Regions from separate parts of the Serratia aquatilis genome, predicted to be linked through region 1. Evidence: predicted binding sites of a transcription regulator. Region 1 holds the regulator's gene; the other holds the start of a gene.
What was found. The regulator CRP, encoded in region 1, controls carbon source genes, mostly activating them, when cyclic AMP is high. The targets are predictions, from matches to a motif close to ATGTGANNNNNNTCACAT.
Positions count from the first base shown of each region.

Region 2: a site for CRP is predicted at 5,952-5,969, ahead of msrB (peptide-methionine (R)-S-oxide reductase MsrB). Genes of this name have one in related genera too.

Region 1 is NZ_CP173186.1:4,997,431-5,006,281, reverse strand. Features, by position in the region: gene SAQUA_RS22835 (aminodeoxychorismate synthase component II) at 23-598, shown strand; gene SAQUA_RS22830 (aspartate aminotransferase family protein) at 710-1,927, shown strand; gene SAQUA_RS22825 (YccS/YhfK family putative transporter) at 2,258-4,327, opposite strand; gene crp (cAMP-activated global transcriptional regulator CRP) at 4,384-5,016, opposite strand; gene SAQUA_RS22815 (OsmC family protein) at 5,398-5,805, shown strand; gene SAQUA_RS22810 (LysR substrate-binding domain-containing protein) at 5,808-6,716, opposite strand; gene SAQUA_RS22805 (MFS transporter) at 6,910-8,100, shown strand; gene SAQUA_RS22800 (amidohydrolase) at 8,112-8,851, shown strand, end outside.
Region 2 is NZ_CP173186.1:2,427,102-2,435,952, reverse strand. Features, by position in the region: gene selD (selenide, water dikinase SelD) at 1-502, opposite strand, end outside; gene SAQUA_RS10935 (NAD(P)H nitroreductase) at 672-1,223, opposite strand; gene sppA (signal peptide peptidase SppA) at 1,383-3,236, shown strand; gene ansA (asparaginase) at 3,328-4,344, shown strand; gene pncA (bifunctional nicotinamidase/pyrazinamidase) at 4,362-4,994, shown strand; gene SAQUA_RS10915 (YeaC family protein) at 5,072-5,344, opposite strand; gene msrB (peptide-methionine (R)-S-oxide reductase MsrB) at 5,415-5,828, opposite strand; gene gapA (glyceraldehyde-3-phosphate dehydrogenase) at 6,176-7,171, shown strand; gene SAQUA_RS10900 (D-hexose-6-phosphate mutarotase) at 7,383-8,258, shown strand; gene SAQUA_RS10895 (MipA/OmpV family protein) at 8,352-8,851, opposite strand, start outside.

The DNA.
Region 1 (8,851 bases):
TGGTCAGTAGGATAAGTTTACCATGCTACTGCTGATCGATAACTACGACTCCTTCACCTACAACCTGTACCAGTATTTTTGCGAATTGGGGGCCGAGGTGTTGGTGAAGCGCAATGATGAATTGCAACTGGCCGATATTGAAAGGCTGGCTCCGCAGCATTTAGTGATCTCACCCGGACCTTGTACCCCAAACGAAGCGGGGATCTCACTGGAGGCTATTGGTCATTTTGCAGGCAAGCTGCCGATACTCGGCGTCTGTCTTGGGCATCAGGCTTTAGGGCAGGCGTTTGGTGCCGATGTCGTTCGCGCACGCCAGGTGATGCACGGTAAGACTTCCTGTATCCACCATAGCAACCAAGGGGTATTTACCGGCCTGAATAACCCACTGACAGTGACGCGTTACCACTCACTAGTGCTCGATGCCGCCACCTTGCCTGACTGTTTTGAGGTTACGGCCTGGAGCCTGCGTGATAATGAGCAGGATGAAATCATGGGCATTCGCCACCGAACGTTGGCACTGGAGGGGGTTCAATTCCATCCTGAAAGTATCCTCAGCGAGCAAGGGCATCAACTGCTGGATAATTTCCTTAAAAGTTAGTCGGTTAGGATTTTTTCGCTGCTGAAAGAGATTTGGGTTTGCTCTTTATTGGTTTTTTATGCATATTTTGTGATTATATTTTCACTTAGTGTCTATTCGCCTGGAGCGCTGATGTCCGAGAAACTGTCTGTAAACCGAAGCACCTTCGATCAGGTTATTCTGCCTGTCTATGCACCCGCTCAGTTTGTACCGGTGAAAGGCAAGGGCAGCCGTGTATGGGATCAGCAGGGGAGAGAGTATATCGACTTCTCTGGCGGTATCGCAGTGACGGCGCTTGGGCACTGCCATCCTGCGCTGGTGGCCGCATTAAAGCAGCAAGGCGAAACCCTGTGGCACACCAGTAATGTGTTCACCAATGAGCCTGCGCTGCGTTTGGCCAGCAAACTGATCGCTGCCACCTTTGCCGACCGGGTGTTTTTTGCCAACTCGGGGGCAGAAGCTAATGAAGCTGCATTCAAGCTGGCACGCCATTATGCTGTAACCCGTCACAGCCCTTACAAAACAAAAATCATTGCGTTTCATAACGCTTTCCATGGCCGTACCCTGTTTACCGTTTCAGTGGGTGGCCAGCCGAAATACTCTGATGGTTTTGGGCCGAAACCCGCTGATATTGTGCATGTTCCCTTTAACGATCTCGCTGCGGTCAAAGCGGTGATGGACGATCACACTTGTGCGGTGGTGATGGAACCGATCCAGGGGGAAGGAGGGATCACCGTCGCGGAGATGGCGTTCCTCAAAGGTGTGCGTGAACTGTGTAACCAATACCAGGCTCTGCTGGTGTTCGATGAAGTACAAAGCGGTATGGGCCGTAGTGGTAAGCTGTTTACCTATATGCACTTAGGCGTTACGCCAGACATTCTGACCACAGCAAAAGCGTTAGGCGGTGGTTTCCCGGTGAGTGCGATGCTGACTACCGAAGAGATTGCTTCTGTGATGCAGGTGGGTACTCATGGCACTACCTATGGTGGAAACCCGCTGGCGTGTGCGGTGGCTGAGGCGGCACTTGATGTTATCAATACGCCGGAAGTGTTAAACGGCATTGAGCATCGGCACGGGGTATTTGTGCAGGCTCTGCAGAAAATAGACAGAAAGTACGGTGTTTTCAGTGATATTCGTGGCTTGGGGTTGTTGATCGGCGCAGAGCTGAAAGCCGAATATCGCGGTAAGGCTCGTGATTTCCTGACCGCCGCTGCCGCGCGTGGCTTGATGATCCTCAATGCCGGGCCAGACGTGATCCGCTTCGCTCCTTCGTTGGTGGTGGAGCTGGAAGATATCGAAGAAGGCATGGCTCTGTTTGAGTTGGCTGTGCAGGATGTGATTAACGCCTAGGCTGTATCCCTTAACTGTCCGTGGTGCCGTCGCAGACCCAAAAGCCCATTATCAAGGCGGAGGGCGCAGAGTAGAGTGGCCCTCTGTTCAAGCCCGACAACGCAGAGGATGGGCTTTTGGGGCGCGACCCGCAGGGTTGGGGCCATTTGTAAGCATTGCTGCGTTATTCGCCGCTTATTTGGTCCACCAAACCTCACGGCTCACGCCTTGCTCTGCGTACAAATGACCGCCAGCGGCGCTCGCGTCCAGTTAAGGGGCACAGCCTAGTGTCTCTGTGGAGGCTGAATATCAGGTGTGGCCTCTACTATATTGAAAATCGGCAGGTATATGTCAGCCGTCACGTAGTCTGCGTTTTAACCAAATCCCATGGTGTGGGCGTTGGCGCCAGGCCAGTGACGAAATGGTATGCATCACGCCCAGGTGTGAAAGTATGCGCCGCAAGTGGCGCTCCATTTCGGTTATTGGCATATCTGGGTGCAAATCTGGCAACTGCATGATGCTGCTACTGGTGTTCGGGCCGTCATACTCCAAGCGCTGCTGGCAACTTTGTAGCGCAATCTCACAACTTTGCAGATATTCCTCAGCCAGCTTTGGCGTCAGCATATAGTGCTCGCGTGCCAGAATGGTCATCGCATTCAGATGTTCGACAATAAACTGGTTGTGGGTGATCCATAACCGCATATCTGCCAGATAATCTGATTTGAACCCCGGCTCCTGCATCGCCTGATTGAGAGAGGTAAACAGGGTGTTATGCGCTTGATTAACCGACATTCGTGCATAGGCCAATTGGGCGGCATCCGGTTCCTCTAGTAACAAGCGTAACGCCGTTTGGTCATGCTCCAACGCCTGATGCGCATTTTTACGCAGCAACCCACTCTGCCATTGCGGCCACAGCCAGATTGTACCGCCAAATACCAGCACGCAGCCGATGAGCGTATCTATCAGCCGAGGCACCAGGAAATGAGTGCCGTTGAGGGCTAAAATTTGCAACGTGTAGACTGCGGTAATGGTGAAACCGATCACCGCCAGCCCGTAGTTTTTACGTAGAACCAGATAAGCCACGAGGGTGACTACCAGCATGATACACAGCGTCACCGTCTCCGGCAGTTGTAACTGTAACAACCCTGCTGCAATCACTAACCCGGCCACCGTGCCAAGCGCACGGTGTTGGATCCTCACCCGCGTGGCGTTGTAGCCGTTCTGGCTGACCAGCATGATGGTCAGTAAGATCCAATAGGGTTTTGGCAGATTGAAAATCATCCCCAGGCTGCTGCCGACGGCGAGTATCACCCCCAGCCGGGTCGCATTTCGCAAGGCGTTGGATTTGGGTGAAAGATAACTCACCACCGCAGGCCAGAACGGTAACCGCGACTGATTGACCATCAGGTCACGGCGATAAAGTGGGCGCTGAGTGCGCAGCAGGCGTGCGATGCGGCTGAAGTGGTAATAGCAGAATTGCCCGACCGGCTTATCAGCATGTTGTGTGGCGACTTTTTCCAATGCAGCCAGCTCGTTCTTCATACCAAAGCGTTTGGAACGTCGATGATAAAGAATGTCGCCAGCCACTTCGCGCAGGCGCGCTGCGATAACTTGCGCATTGCGGCGGATAATCGCTTCGGCCTGACTTTGCTCAACCAGTTTTTGTACCTCTTCCGGCTGGTGCAGGCTGACGGTAATGTGTTCCTGCAGATCGAGCGCGACCTGGAATCTGCGCTGCAAACGCTTTTGCTCGACATTACTGGCATGGGGCAGGAAGTTGAGTTGCTGGTATAACAGGCTGATCAGATCCATCACCTGTTGTTGGCGTTTCAATAAAGGCGGTAGAGCGGTTTCCGGATCGGTGTGCTGAGTCAGCAGTGAGTATTTGGCTTCTAGATAGTCGGCCAACTGGATATAGAGTTGGCTGAGGGATTCACGCATCGGCTGCTCTTTCCACAGCTTGAACCAGAACCAGGTGAACAACCCGTACCACGCCGTGCCTACGATATACAGCAAGGGGGTATGCCATATGGGTACACTGCCCGCCATACTGAGTGAGAAGATGGCGGCGACAAGGGCGGCGGGCAACAGACGCGCGTGCAGTGGGCTGATTTCACCGCTGACACCGAGTAACAATGCCATTCCCAGCATCAGTAAAGGCAACGGAATATGCCACAGCAGCGCCTGCTGCAGCAAAATACTGCTGAGGGCGAACAACGAACCACCAACGATCAGACGTTTGAAGAAGCGTTTGTGGGGGGTATCTAGCCCAGCAATATTGCAACAGGCGGGAACCAGCGAGAACAGTAACCCTAACTGCAGGTTGCTAATCAGCAATCCAAAAACCACGGGTAGGCAAAGCACCAGTGTTTGTCGCAGTGCGTAATTGACTTCAGGGTGGTAGATCAGGCGACGCCACATGGTTTGCTATTCAGCAGCTAAAGACACGGCGCCTTGTAGCGCCGTGTTTTCAAGGATTAACGTGTACCGTATACGACAATAGTTTTGCCGTGAGCGGAAATCAGGTTTTGGTCTTCGAGCATTTTCAGAATACGACCGACGGTTTCACGCGAGCAACCGACGATTTGGCCAATTTCCTGGCGGGTAATTTTGATCTGCATACCATCAGGGTGGGTCATGGCATCAGGTTGTTTTGCCAGATTCAGCAAGGTCTGTGCGATGCGGCCAGTAACGTCAAGGAAGGCGAGGTTACCCACTTTCTCTGAAGTGACTTGTAGACGGTTTGCCATCTGTGCGGACAGGCGCATCAGAATATCCGGGTTCACCTGGATCAGTTGGCGGAATTTCTTGTAGGAAATTTCAGCCACTTCACAGGCTGTTTTTGCTCTCACCCAGGCGCTTCGCTCCTGGCCTTCTTCAAATAATCCGAGCTCGCCGATGAAATCCCCCTGGTTAAGGTAGGACAGGATCATCTCTTTGCCTTCTTCATCCTTAATCAGCACCGCGACGGAACCTTTTACGATGTAGTAAAGCGTTTCGGCTTTTTCACCTTGGTGAATCAGCGTACTCTTCGATGGATATTTGTGGATATGGCAATGAGACAGGAACCATTCAAGAGTCGGGTCTGTTTGCGGTTTGCCGAGAACCATTCGCTGTTATCCTCTGTTGTAATCGCTGCCTTGTATCACAGGGGTCAGAGTTCCCTGTAAAACGTGCTTCTAGCCTGGTTTATTATTAGTGGCTATCAACAGGTTTTGAGGCGTGTTATAGAAATACGCTTATGTTCTAGCATATTGACTTGCGTGGAGTGCTGCAAGCTACATTCTGTTAACATGCCAATATAGGGGCCTTTCCTTGGACATTTCCCTGAAATCGGTGACCTGGAAAGAGTTATTGCGGCTTTGTTTGTAGCACAGAGTGAGGCGAGTGTCTTGTGTTGTCTCGCTTCAGCATGATTAGCATCAGGTTCCGTTGCCAGTTTCTATGCGAAAGCGTACTTTGTTTTTCAGAAATAAACCGGAGAGTACAAAATGCAGGCAAGAGTCAAGTGGGTAGAAGGGCTGACATTTATGGGTGAGTCCGCTTCTGGTCACCAGGTATTGATGGATGGTAACGCGGGGGAGAAAGCGCCAAGTCCGATGGAAATGGTACTGATGTCTGTGGGTGGCTGCAGTGCTATCGATGTGGTGTCAATTTTGCAAAAAGGGCGTAACGATATCGTTGATTGTGAAGTAAAACTGACATCAGAACGCCGAGAAGAAGCCCCTCGCCTGTTTACCCATATCAACCTGCACTTTATTGTCGCGGGTAAAGGGCTGACCGATAAGATCGTGGAACGAGCGGTAAACCTTTCCGCAGAGAAATATTGCTCCGTTGCGCTGATGCTGAATAAAGCCGCCAGCGTCACCCATAGCTTTGAAATCCGCGAGATTGCCTGAGCCTACCAACGGTAACGCTGGCAGTATGTGCGCAATAAATCAAGAAAGCGCCGCGCCGTGATGGTTAGCGGCGATTTTTGCGAGTACAGCACGCAATACTGTGCCTGCGGCAGACAGTCGATAGGCAATGCCACCAGCTTATGCTGCAAATAAAGCGGCGTCGCCATCGCTCGTGCCACGATAGTCAGATAGCCAGCCTCCAGTACCATACTCAGTCCATATGCTACCGAATCAGAACGGATGGGCGTGTGGGGCAGCTGCTGGTAGAAGGTGCCGAGCACCGACTGTAGCTGCTGGTAATACCCCATGTCGGTTTCCGGTAATACCAGTTTTGCCTCGCGGAGCTCGTCCAGTGATTTCGCCTGTGCCAGCGGGTGCCCTTGGCGGGCAATAATACAGAAAGGGGCGTTGAACAGCGGCTCGCGCACCAAATCTTCTAAAGGTAGTTCCGGACTAACGGTGCCGACGGCAAAATCCAGGCGCCCCTCACGTAATGCTGGTAGTAGGGTCGACATCTGGGCTTCACGGATCAGCAGATTGGCCTGTGGAAATGGCTGTTTGAACTCTTCTACCAACTCAGGGAGTACCGTTAGAGCCAGTAAAGAAGAACATCCCACCGCAACGCTGCCCTGCGAATGCTGGTTCAACTGCTGGATCTCATCGGTGGCACGCTGTAGTTCTTCCAGAATCAGCTGCATTCGCAGAGCGAACGCCCGGCCCGTTTCGGTCAGCGTCATCCCCTGGCTACTACGAATGATCAACTGGGTTTCCAGCACTTGTTCCAATTCGCGAATAGTGCGGCTTACCGCTGGCTGGGACTGCCCCAGGGCACGCGCCGCGCCGCGAATGCTGCCGCTACGGATCACCTGTTGGAACACTTTAAGTTGCTGTAATTTTGGTAAATACCCCATTCCTGCCCCTATCAGCAAAAGCTATCACTACTTAAAAAATTGTATCTTATGCAACATGGTAAAAGCCTATAGTTTCTAAGGTATTGATATAAGTGATTGTTATTTAAGGTTATAAAGTGACCTGGATCACACTATCAAAACAAGCCCGCCAGGATGGGGGAGGTCTTAGTGATAACTTAAAGGAATACCAGCGATGAAAAGTCGTTCACTAATGATTTTTTTGCTGTTTGTGGGTTATGTCGTGGTTTACATCGATAAAACCGTAATGGGTTTTGCACTGTTACCTATTGAACGTGAGTTCAATCTGCAGGCTGAGCAACTGGGATACATTACCGGGATGTTCTTCCTGGCCTACTCATTGTTCCAGATACCGGCAGGCTGGCTTAATGACCGTTTTGGCTTCAAGAAAGTCCTGTGCAGTTCGCTACTGCTGCTTGGCGGGTTTGCGCTGTGCTTCGGCATTCTGGGGTTCGGCCTGGGGCTGCTGGTGACGTTCCGTTTCCTTTCCGGTATTGGCCACTCTGGCTACCCTTGCTCTTGCGCCAAAGCCGTAGTGGCGAATTTCTCGCTAGAACAACGCACCTTTGCGCAATCGATCCTGCTTTCCTCCGCCGGGTTGGCGATGACCGCTGGGCCGCTAGTCGCAGTTTATTGTCTGGATCATATTGGTTGGCGCGGTTCCTTCTCGGCTCTTGGCCTGCTGGCATTCGCGATTGCCGCCTGTATCTTGTGGCTGGTGCCCAACCCGCCTCAGGCTGAGCGCACCCAGCCCGGTGCAACCGGGGCCAGCTATAAAGCCTTGTTGAAAAGCCCGATAGTGTTGCTGCTATTTGTGGCGATCTTCTGCATCAACATCCCGTCTTACGGTTTGATGGCTTGGTTACCGAAATTTCTGGTCCAGCAACGCGGGCTACCGATCGGTGTTTCCAGCATGGTGGTGGCTGCCGGTGGTTTGGGGATCTGGATCTCTTCCCTCGGCACCGGCTGGTTGGTGGGGCGTTATCTGCAAGGGCGTGAGCCAATGGTGATCTGTATGAGTTCCCTACTTAGCGCAATCTGCATCTGGCTGGTGTTTACCAGCGAATCGCCACTGGCCGCAAGCCTGTTCTTGTTCCTGAGCTATGTGTTTCTGATGGCGTCATTTGTCACGGTTTTCACCTTACCTATGAAACGCCTGCCTGCGGAAGTAATGGGGGCCGCAATGGGGCTGATCAACACCGGCGGCACCCTGGGGGGATTTGTTGCGCCGATTGCCATGGGCTATTTGATCACCCTAAGTCACGATTACATGTCGACGTTTATCTTTTTGGCACTCGCCATGGTGGTTTCTGGGTTAGTGATCCTGCCACTGGCGAGTCAGTCACGCCAGCCGATATTGAATTGAGGAGTACGAGAATGAATATTGAACAGTTGATAGCTGATGTTGAACAGCAGGTCCTGAACTGGCGTCGTCATCTGCATGCTCATCCAGAGTTATCTTTCCATGAGGCGCAGACAGCCGATTATATTGCCGAGCAACTCGCCAGTTTTGGCCCATTAACCCTAACCCGTCCTACCCCGAATAGCGTGGTTGCCGAATTGCAGGGGGCTGCACCGGGGCCATGTTTTGCCTTGCGTGCTGACATTGACGCCTTGCCAATCCAGGAAGAAAACGACGAACCCTTTTGCTCGACGCGGCCAGGGGTGATGCACGCCTGTGGCCACGATGCCCATAGCGCGATGCTTCTGGGGGCGGCCAGGGTACTATGCCAGTTACAATCCCGGTTACAGGGCTCCGTGCGTTTTATCTTCCAACATGCTGAGGAGGTACCGCCGGGGGGCGCGCAGCAGTTGGTGGATCTGGGCGTACTGGATGGTGTGAAGATGATCTTCGGCCTGCATGTGATGCCAAACTTCCCTACCGGTGAAGTGGCTTTAAAACCGGGCGTTTTCAGTGCTTCCAGTGATAACTTCGATATCGTGCTGCAGGGAAAAGGGGGCCACGGATCGATGCCCCACTTGTGTATCGACCCCATCCCTATTGGTGCAGAAGTCGTCACCGCATTGCAGCAGATTGTTGCGCGTAAGTTGGATCCGTTGAATGTCCCTGTCCTGACGGTGGCCACTTTCCAAGGAGGCGACAGCTATAACGTCAT
Region 2 (8,851 bases), 2.6 Mb from region 1:
CCGCACTGTTTTTCTTGACGCGTTCTGTACTAACTATCCCGGTCACTGCCAAGCCAAAAATCGGTTCTGGAGCATCAATCGAGTGCCCACCGGCTAGCACGATCCCCGCTTGCTGGCAAGCATAGCGCCCACCATCAATCACCTGCTGAGCCACTTCCGCAGGCAGTGTTGCAATCGGCCAACCCAGAATAGCGATTGCCATGATCGGCTTGCCACCCATCGCATACACATCGCTAATCGCATTTGCCGCAGCAATGCGGCCAAAATCGAACGGGTTATCAACGATAGGCATAAAAAAATCTGTGGTACTGATAATCCCAACACCGTTGCCAATGTCATACACAGCAGCATCGTCACGTGTTTCATTGCCCACTAACAGATGCGGATCGATAAACTTTTCCTGTTCGCTATGCAGTATGGTTTCAAGAACTTTCGGTGAGATTTTACAGCCGCAGCCAGCGCCATGGCTGTACTGGGTTAAACGAATGGCTGGCAATGTCATAGTCCACTCCCTTTGAGTCATACACAACAAGGATATCACGATGAGGCATAGGGTAGCGCTTGCCGAAGGGATTGGTAAGAGCAGGTTGCCATTATGCGTTCGACCTGCTCAGAAACAGTACAGAATTGTGGGATATCGCGCACTTTAGTGCACGAACCAACGTTCTTGATCAGTAATAACTGACAAAAGGCGAACTATCGGGAGCAACAACTTTAGTTGAAGCTTTCAATTGTGGAGTACCTAGGTAGAGAAAACCGACAATTTCGTCTTGTTCACGGCAGGCAAAAGCCTCACGAACCAACGGATGCTCGGTCCAGACACCGGTGCGCCAAATGCCGTTAAACCCTTGCGCAAGTGCAGCCATCTGCATCGCCTGCACTGCACAACCGGCTGATACAACCTGCTCCCAGCGTGGTACTTTCGGATTTTCACTGCAGTGGGCTACAACGGTGATAATCAATGGAGCCCGGAAAGGAGCCTGTTTAGCCTTTTCGATTGCCGTCGCATCCAATTCATCCTGTTTGGCCGCAGTCTGCAATAATTCACTGAAACGGACCAATCCCTGCTCTTCGATCAACACAAAACGCCACGGCTGCAGTGCGCCATGATCGGGGGCTCGCATACCAGCATTAATGATATTCTGGCGTATCTCACCTGTAGGTGCCGGGGCTACCAGACGCGACGCTGAACGACGGTTCAGCAAAAGTTCCAATGCATCCATCATTTACTCCTGATAACAATTTTCATTTAAATCACGTTAACATAGCTCAACAAGGAGTTACAGCCTCTGTAATACTGTACGTACAGATGATTTAAAGCTGACATTTCCTGATCCACTCATTAGGATAGCGGGACATTCTCGACTCTTGTTGGAGAGCATATGCGCACATTGTGGCGATTTATTGCAGGTATATTCAAATGGTCATGGCGCCTGGTTAATTTTGTCAGGGAACTGATCCTTAACTTGTTCCTGGTTTTACTGATCCTGGTTGGGGTTGGTGTTTATCTTTCATTCCAAAGCAGTACCTCTGTAGAAGCCCCTAAAGGCGCATTACTGGTTGATCTCAGCGGCGTAGTCGTCGATCAACCCTCAATGAACAGCCGTGTTCGTCAGTGGGGCCGTGAACTGTTAGGTGCTTCTAGCAACCGTTTACAAGAGAATTCGCTGTTTGATCTTGTAGATACCATCCGCCAGGCTAGAGATGATAAAAACATCACCGGCATGGTATTACAGTTGAATGACTTTGCCGGAGCCGACCAGCCCTCATTGCAATATATTGGTAAAGCACTGCGCGAATTCCGCGACAGCGGTAAACCGATTTTTGCTATTGGCGATAGCTACAATCAGACGCAGTATTTTCTGGCCAGCTATGCCAATAAAGTATTCCTATCACCACAAGGTGCTGTAGACCTTCATGGTTTTGCCACCAATAACCTGTACTACAAATCGCTTCTGGAAAACCTCAAGGTCACAACCAACATATTCCGAGTTGGCACCTACAAGTCAGCCGTAGAGCCCTTGATCCGCGATGATATGTCACCAGAGGCCAGGGAAGCAGATAACCGCTGGGTTGGCGGACTGTGGCAAAACTATCTGACTACGGTTGCGGCTAATCGTCAACTCACGCCTGAGCAACTATTCCCAGGCGCTACAGGTATCATTCAAGGCTTACAGGCAGCCGGTGGGAATACGGCGAAGTTCGCTTTAGACAGCAAACTGGTCGATGAACTGGCATCCCGGACAGAAATAGAAAACCAGTTGGTGAAAGCTTTCGGTTGGAATAAGCAAAGTAATAATTTCAACGCGGTAAGCATCTACGATTATCAGCCTAAACCTACGCCAGATAAAGGTGGAGAGATAGCAGTCATCCTTGCCAACGGCGCAATTATGGATGGTCAACAGACGCCGGGTGCCGTAGGGGGTGATTCAACCGCCGCTGAATTGCGTCAGGCTCGGCTGGATCCGAAAATCAAAGCCGTGGTTTTGCGTGTGAATAGCCCAGGAGGCAGCGTTAGCGCGTCAGAGGTGATTCGTTCAGAATTAGCAGCTACTCGTGCTGCGGGTAAACCTGTAGTCGTATCCATGGGCGGTATGGCGGCATCTGGCGGGTATTGGATTTCAACACCGGCAGATTACATTATTGCCAGCCCTAGCACACTTACCGGTTCAATCGGTATTTTCGGTGTCATCAACACCTATGAGAATACGCTTGGCAGCATTGGTGTTCATACCGATGGTGTTGCTACCTCCCCACTAGCGGATCTGGCCCTAACCAAAGCGTTGCCGCCCGCTTTCTCGCAGATGATGCAGATGAACATTGAGAATGGGTATCAAAACTTTATCGACCTTGTCGCCACTGCACGTAAAATGACACCAGAACAGGTTGATAAGATTGCTCAAGGCCACGTGTGGATTGGCAGTGACGCCAAGAAAAATGGCTTGGTTGACCAACTGGGCGATTTTGACGACGCAGTGAAAAAAGCTGCAGAGCTGGCAAAATTACCAGAATGGCAACTTAGCTGGTTTGTCGATAGTCCGAGCCTGGCAGATATGTTCCTAAGTCAATTCGGCATTTCTATCCATGCGATGTTGCCGGCCGCGATCCAATCGATGCTACCAGCACCACTCGCCTCAGTTGCTATGGCAATGAAAGAGCAACCGGGTTTGTTCAATAATCTGAACGATCCGCAACATCGCTATGCGATCTGCCTGACATGCGGTGAAGTTCGCTAGTATTTTAATCTCTCGCCCGGCCACCCACCGGGCTTTTTTCTACCACATTCTTCCTATAATTCAGTCAATCTGAGCCCATAAGATTTTTGTTATGCAAAAAAAATCCATTTACGTCTCTTATACCGGTGGCACTATCGGTATGCAACGCTCTGAGCACGGCTATATCCCGGTTTCCGGCCATCTGCAATGCCAACTGGCACTTATGCCTGAATTCCACAGGCAGGAAATGCCTGACTTTACCATTCATGAATATATGCCGCTGATCGACTCTTCAGATATGACACCCGAGGATTGGCAACACATCGCAGATGATATTAAGCAGAATTACGAGCGATATGACGGATTTGTCATCCTCCATGGTACGGATACCATGGCGTTTACCGCCTCTGCACTCTCTTTCATGCTGGAAAATCTCGATAAACCGGTTATTGTGACAGGGTCACAAATACCTTTGGCAGAACTGCGTTCTGATGGTCAAACCAACCTGCTGAATGCACTATATCTGGCGGCCAACCATCCGATAAATGAAGTCAGTCTGTTCTTCAACAACAAACTGTTTCGTGGCAACCGTACCACTAAAGCTCATGCCGATGGTTTTGATGCCTTTGCCTCCCCAAACTTGCCTCCACTTCTAGAGGCAGGGATCCATATCCGCCGTCAGGCCGGCATTTCATCTCCGGTTTGTAATGGTGATTTGATCGTACATAACATCACTCCTCAGCCGATTGGCGTTGTTACGATTTATCCCGGAATTTCTGGTGCCGTTGTGCGTAACTATTTGCTTCAACCGGTAAAAGCGCTAATTCTACGCTCGTACGGTGTTGGCAATGCTCCGCAAAAAGCCGAATTAATTGATGAATTGCGTGATGCATCCGCGCGTGGCATCGTGGTCGTTAACCTGACCCAATGCATTTCGGGTCGAGTCAACATGGAAGGTTATGCCACAGGTAATGCACTTGCACAGGCTGGAGTGGTCAGCGGTTTTGATATGACGGTGGAAGCAACGCTAACCAAGTTGCACTACCTCTTGAGCCAGCAACTTACCCCTGAACAAATCCGTACTCAGATGCAGCAGGACTTACGTGGCGAACTCAGCTCAGTGGGTTAACCGATTTTGGAGTGAAGATGAAAACCGCTTTGTTATTGATTGATTTACAAAACGATTTTTGCCCAGGGGGCGCTTTGGCCGTGGCTGAGGGCGATGACACCATTGCCATAGCTAATCTGGCAATCGAAGTTTGTCGTGCTCGTAATGAAGTCATCGTTGCCAGCCAAGATTGGCATCCGGCTAATCACCGCAGTTTTGCGGTAAATTCACACACAGAAGTCGGTACGCTAGGACAACTTAAAGGGTTACCACAGGTTTGGTGGCCTGTGCATTGTGTGCAAGAAACATATGGTGCTGAGCTCCATGTTCAGCTCAATCGGCAGCACATCGCAGCGGTTTTTCGTAAAGGTGAAGACCCTGATATCGACAGTTACAGCGCTTTCTTTGACAACGGACATAGAGCACAAACAGCACTTCACAGATGGCTTCAATTCCAAGGGATCACGCATCTTGCCATCATGGGATTAGCAACTGATTATTGCGTTAAATACAGTGTGTTAGATGCCCTAAACCTGGGCTATCACACTCAGGTGATTATCGATGGTTGCCGCGGTGTCAATTTGCAGCCGCTAGATAGCCAGCATGCGTTGACTGAAATGCAACATGCAGGAGCACAACTTGTTACGCTGTCACAATTTATTCAGCAGTAAACTCAAGGGCAACCTTTAGCAATCACGCAAGATTTTAAATCTCTAGGGCGATGCGGCCATCGCCCTACTGTTCAATTTTACTGCGGCTTAAGTTTGGTGAAAGGCTCCGCAACAAACTGTTGCTTCAGCTCTTGTTTGCTTTTCATTACGATTTGCCCGTCGGTACCAATACTCATATGTTGCGCTTCGGTGTTGTTCATCGACTGCCAAAGCATTACTGCCTGAAGGCTGTGTTCCTTCTGCTCGGCAGTCAAAGCAACACCATCCGGCCACTTACCCAGTTCGACTGCCTGGACTAACCGTTGGTAAATTTCCGGCGTCATGGCCGCAATCAGATCTTTTACTTCCATCAGAGCATTTCCTCACTCATGGGTAAAATAGAATAACTAGCTGAATCGATTTTGTTGATCTAATTACTACTTAACCAGCAGTTTTCTCACCGCTTTCACCGTCGGTAAAGGCCAGCGAAGCAGAGTTGACACAATAGCGTTCGCCAGTCGGCTGTGGTCCATCAGGGAACACGTGCCCCAAATGGGCATCACAGTGACCACAGCGAATCTCGACTCGATGCATATTATGAGATTTATCATCGAGATAGCGAACTGCATCATCAGATACCGGTTGATAAAAACTTGGCCAACCGCAGCCTGAGTCATACTTGCTGTCGGAGTAAAATAGTGGCGTATTGCAGCACAGGCAGTGGTAGACGCCTTCACGTTTGTTGTGCAGCAGTTTTCCCGAGTATGGGGCTTCAGTCCCGCGTTCTTGCGTCACATAGCGTTGGATTTCATTCAGTTCAGCGCGCGGTTGGTTGGGGGGTATATCTTTAGCCATCTGTGCTATTCCCAGAATAGAGATCATTACAACGAAAACAGTGAGCAATAATAACGAAAAATTAACAACGCTGCAGGCATTTTTAGCCTAGACTGTAGCGCATAAAGGTTACGCCGCAATTCTGTGTGACTTTCCTCACAAATTTTGCACGTATGGACTTTATACTTAGCAATTTGCCTCCATATCAAACAGAGGTCGGACGAAAACGGAATGTGCAATTCGTGTGCAAAACCCAGCCTTTGGTTTGACTTGCCGCAAGAATTGACACGATTCCGCTTGACGCTCGGTAAGGTTTTTGTAATTTTACAACCAACCTTTTATTCACTAACAAATAGCTGGTGGAATATATGACTATCAAAGTAGGTATCAACGGTTTTGGCCGTATCGGTCGCATTGTTTTCCGTGCTGCTCAGGAACGTTCTGACATCGAAATCGTTGCAATCAACGATCTGTTAGATGCTGAGTACATGGCTTACATGCTGAAGTATGACTCTACTCATGGCCGTTTCAACGGTACTGTAGAAGTTAAAGACGGCCATCTGGTTGTTAATGGCAAAACCATCCGTTGTACCTCAGAAAGAGATCCGGCTAACCTGAAGTGGAATGAAGTCAACGTTGACATCGTTGCTGAAGCAACTGGCCTGTTCCTGACTGACGAAACCGCTCGTAAACACATTGCAGCTGGTGCCAAGAAAGTTGTTCTGACTGGCCCATCTAAAGATGACACCCCAATGTTTGTTATGGGTGTGAACCACAAGTCCTACGCTGGCCAGGAAATCGTTTCTAACGCTTCTTGTACCACAAACTGCCTGGCACCACTGGCTAAAGTTATCAACGATAAATTCGGTATCGTTGAAGCGCTGATGACTACTGTTCACGCTACTACCGCTACCCAGAAAACCGTTGATGGCCCGTCTCACAAAGACTGGCGCGGCGGCCGCGGCGCATCTCAGAACATCATCCCTTCTTCTACCGGTGCGGCTAAAGCTGTAGGTAAAGTTATCCCAGAACTGAACGGCAAACTGACCGGTATGGCGTTCCGCGTTCCTACTCCGAACGTGTCTGTTGTTGACCTGACTGCTCGTCTGGCAAAACCAGCTTCTTACAAAGAGATTTGTGCCGCCATCAAAGCCGCTTCTGAAGGCGAGCTGAAAGGCGTGCTGGGCTACACCGAAGATGAAGTTGTCTCTACCGATTTCAACGGTGAGAAACTGACTTCTGTATTCGATGCCAAAGCAGGTATCGCATTAAGCGACACTTTCGTGAAACTGGTTTCTTGGTACGATAACGAAACTGGTTACTCTAACAAAGTGCTGGACTTGATCGCTCACATCTCCAAGTAATGGCATGATGCGAAGTTGAGTATAAAGAGGCGACATTATTGTCGCCCTTTTTGTTTTTGTACCCGTTGTTTTTCAACTGCAGCATCGTTATCTGTTCTCAGCTCTTGATTTTTAGCTGCTGCAGGCTCGGAGGATGCATGACTCAGCCATCTGACTGCAATTTGAAATTCATAGGATATATTTGTTTTTGCGGCGAAAAGAAGGCTATAACATGAACGAAAAAATCTTCACCCTACCCGTTACCGAACAAATCACCCCATTCATTAGTCAGCGCGAACTGGGCGAATTACCGATTATCGTGGTATCACATCCTAAAGTACGCGCGGCTATTACTCTTCAAGGTGCTCATTTGGTAGCCTGGCAACCAAGTGGCGATAACCCTGTAATTTGGTTGAGCAGCAATACGCCATTCAAGAAAGGCGTCGCAATCCGGGGTGGTGTGCCAATCTGCTGGCCGTGGTTCGGCCCAGTAAGCAATCCATCTCATGGCTTTGCCCGTAATCAACCTTGGCAGCTAACGGCTCACGGCGAAGATGACAACGGTGTGATCCTGACTTTCACACTCAAAGATAACGAGCAAACCCGCGAACTATGGCCGCATGATTTCACCCTGATTGCCCGCTTCAGGCTTGGTGAAGAATGTGAGATTGAACTTGAGTCACATGGGAATTATCAGGCTACAGCAGCACTGCATACCTACTTCCAGATTGGGGATATCAGCAGCGTAAAAGTTGCAGGTTTGGGTGAACAGTTTATTGATAAAGTAGCCAAAGGCGCTGAATCACGCCAAGTGGGTGATCTGGTGTTTACCGGGCAAACCGACCGAATTTATACCCACGCAGCAGCCTGCAGCCTCATTAATGATCCAGTGCTACAACGCACTATCGAAATAAGCCATCAACACATGAGTGATGTGATCGCTTGGAACCCTGGTGCCGAACTGTCTGGCAGCATGGCCGACATGTCTGATAATGGCTATAAGACCATGGTTTGTGTTGAGACCGGGCGTATATCAAAACCATTGGTTGCTTCAGGGGAACAGCCTGCTCGTTTGGCCGCTAAATTCCGTAGTCGCAAGCATAGCTGAGTCTCAGTTGGGAGCAGTGCACTGTAGTATAGCAAAAGGGGCGCCAACGCCCCTTTTTAGTGCAACCTATGCTCACTTGCAGTGCATACCAAGCTAGAAGTTGTAACTCACACCTGTCAACATGAGCCCTGTGTATGATTTATCTACCATTGGACTGTCCTTAACTTCGTTGGACAGTCTGATAACGCGCCCTGTCACAAAAGCATTCCAGTTCGGGTTGAATTTATAATTTGCCGTCAGTTCAACGTATGTCGCCAAACTATTACCTGGCTTATAGCTATCCAAACCACTGCGTTGTGACTCGTTTTCACTAACACCATAGTAGTACTCGGTCTGATTCTTACTGGTCCACGTAACACCGACACCTGGCACAAGTGTCCAGTTATCTGGCGTAAACCGATAAAGGTATGCCACATCACCCAGCATGCCGTTACTGTTATTCAACATATCCCCAGATAATACAGTGCGGATACTACCCCACGCTGCATTATGGGAATACGCCAGCCCTGCCATCAGCGTGCTGCGACGCTTATCTAAAAGCCTCATGCGGTCATCATCGCTATCACCGGGTTTAAAAAACTGAGGAAGGTAGT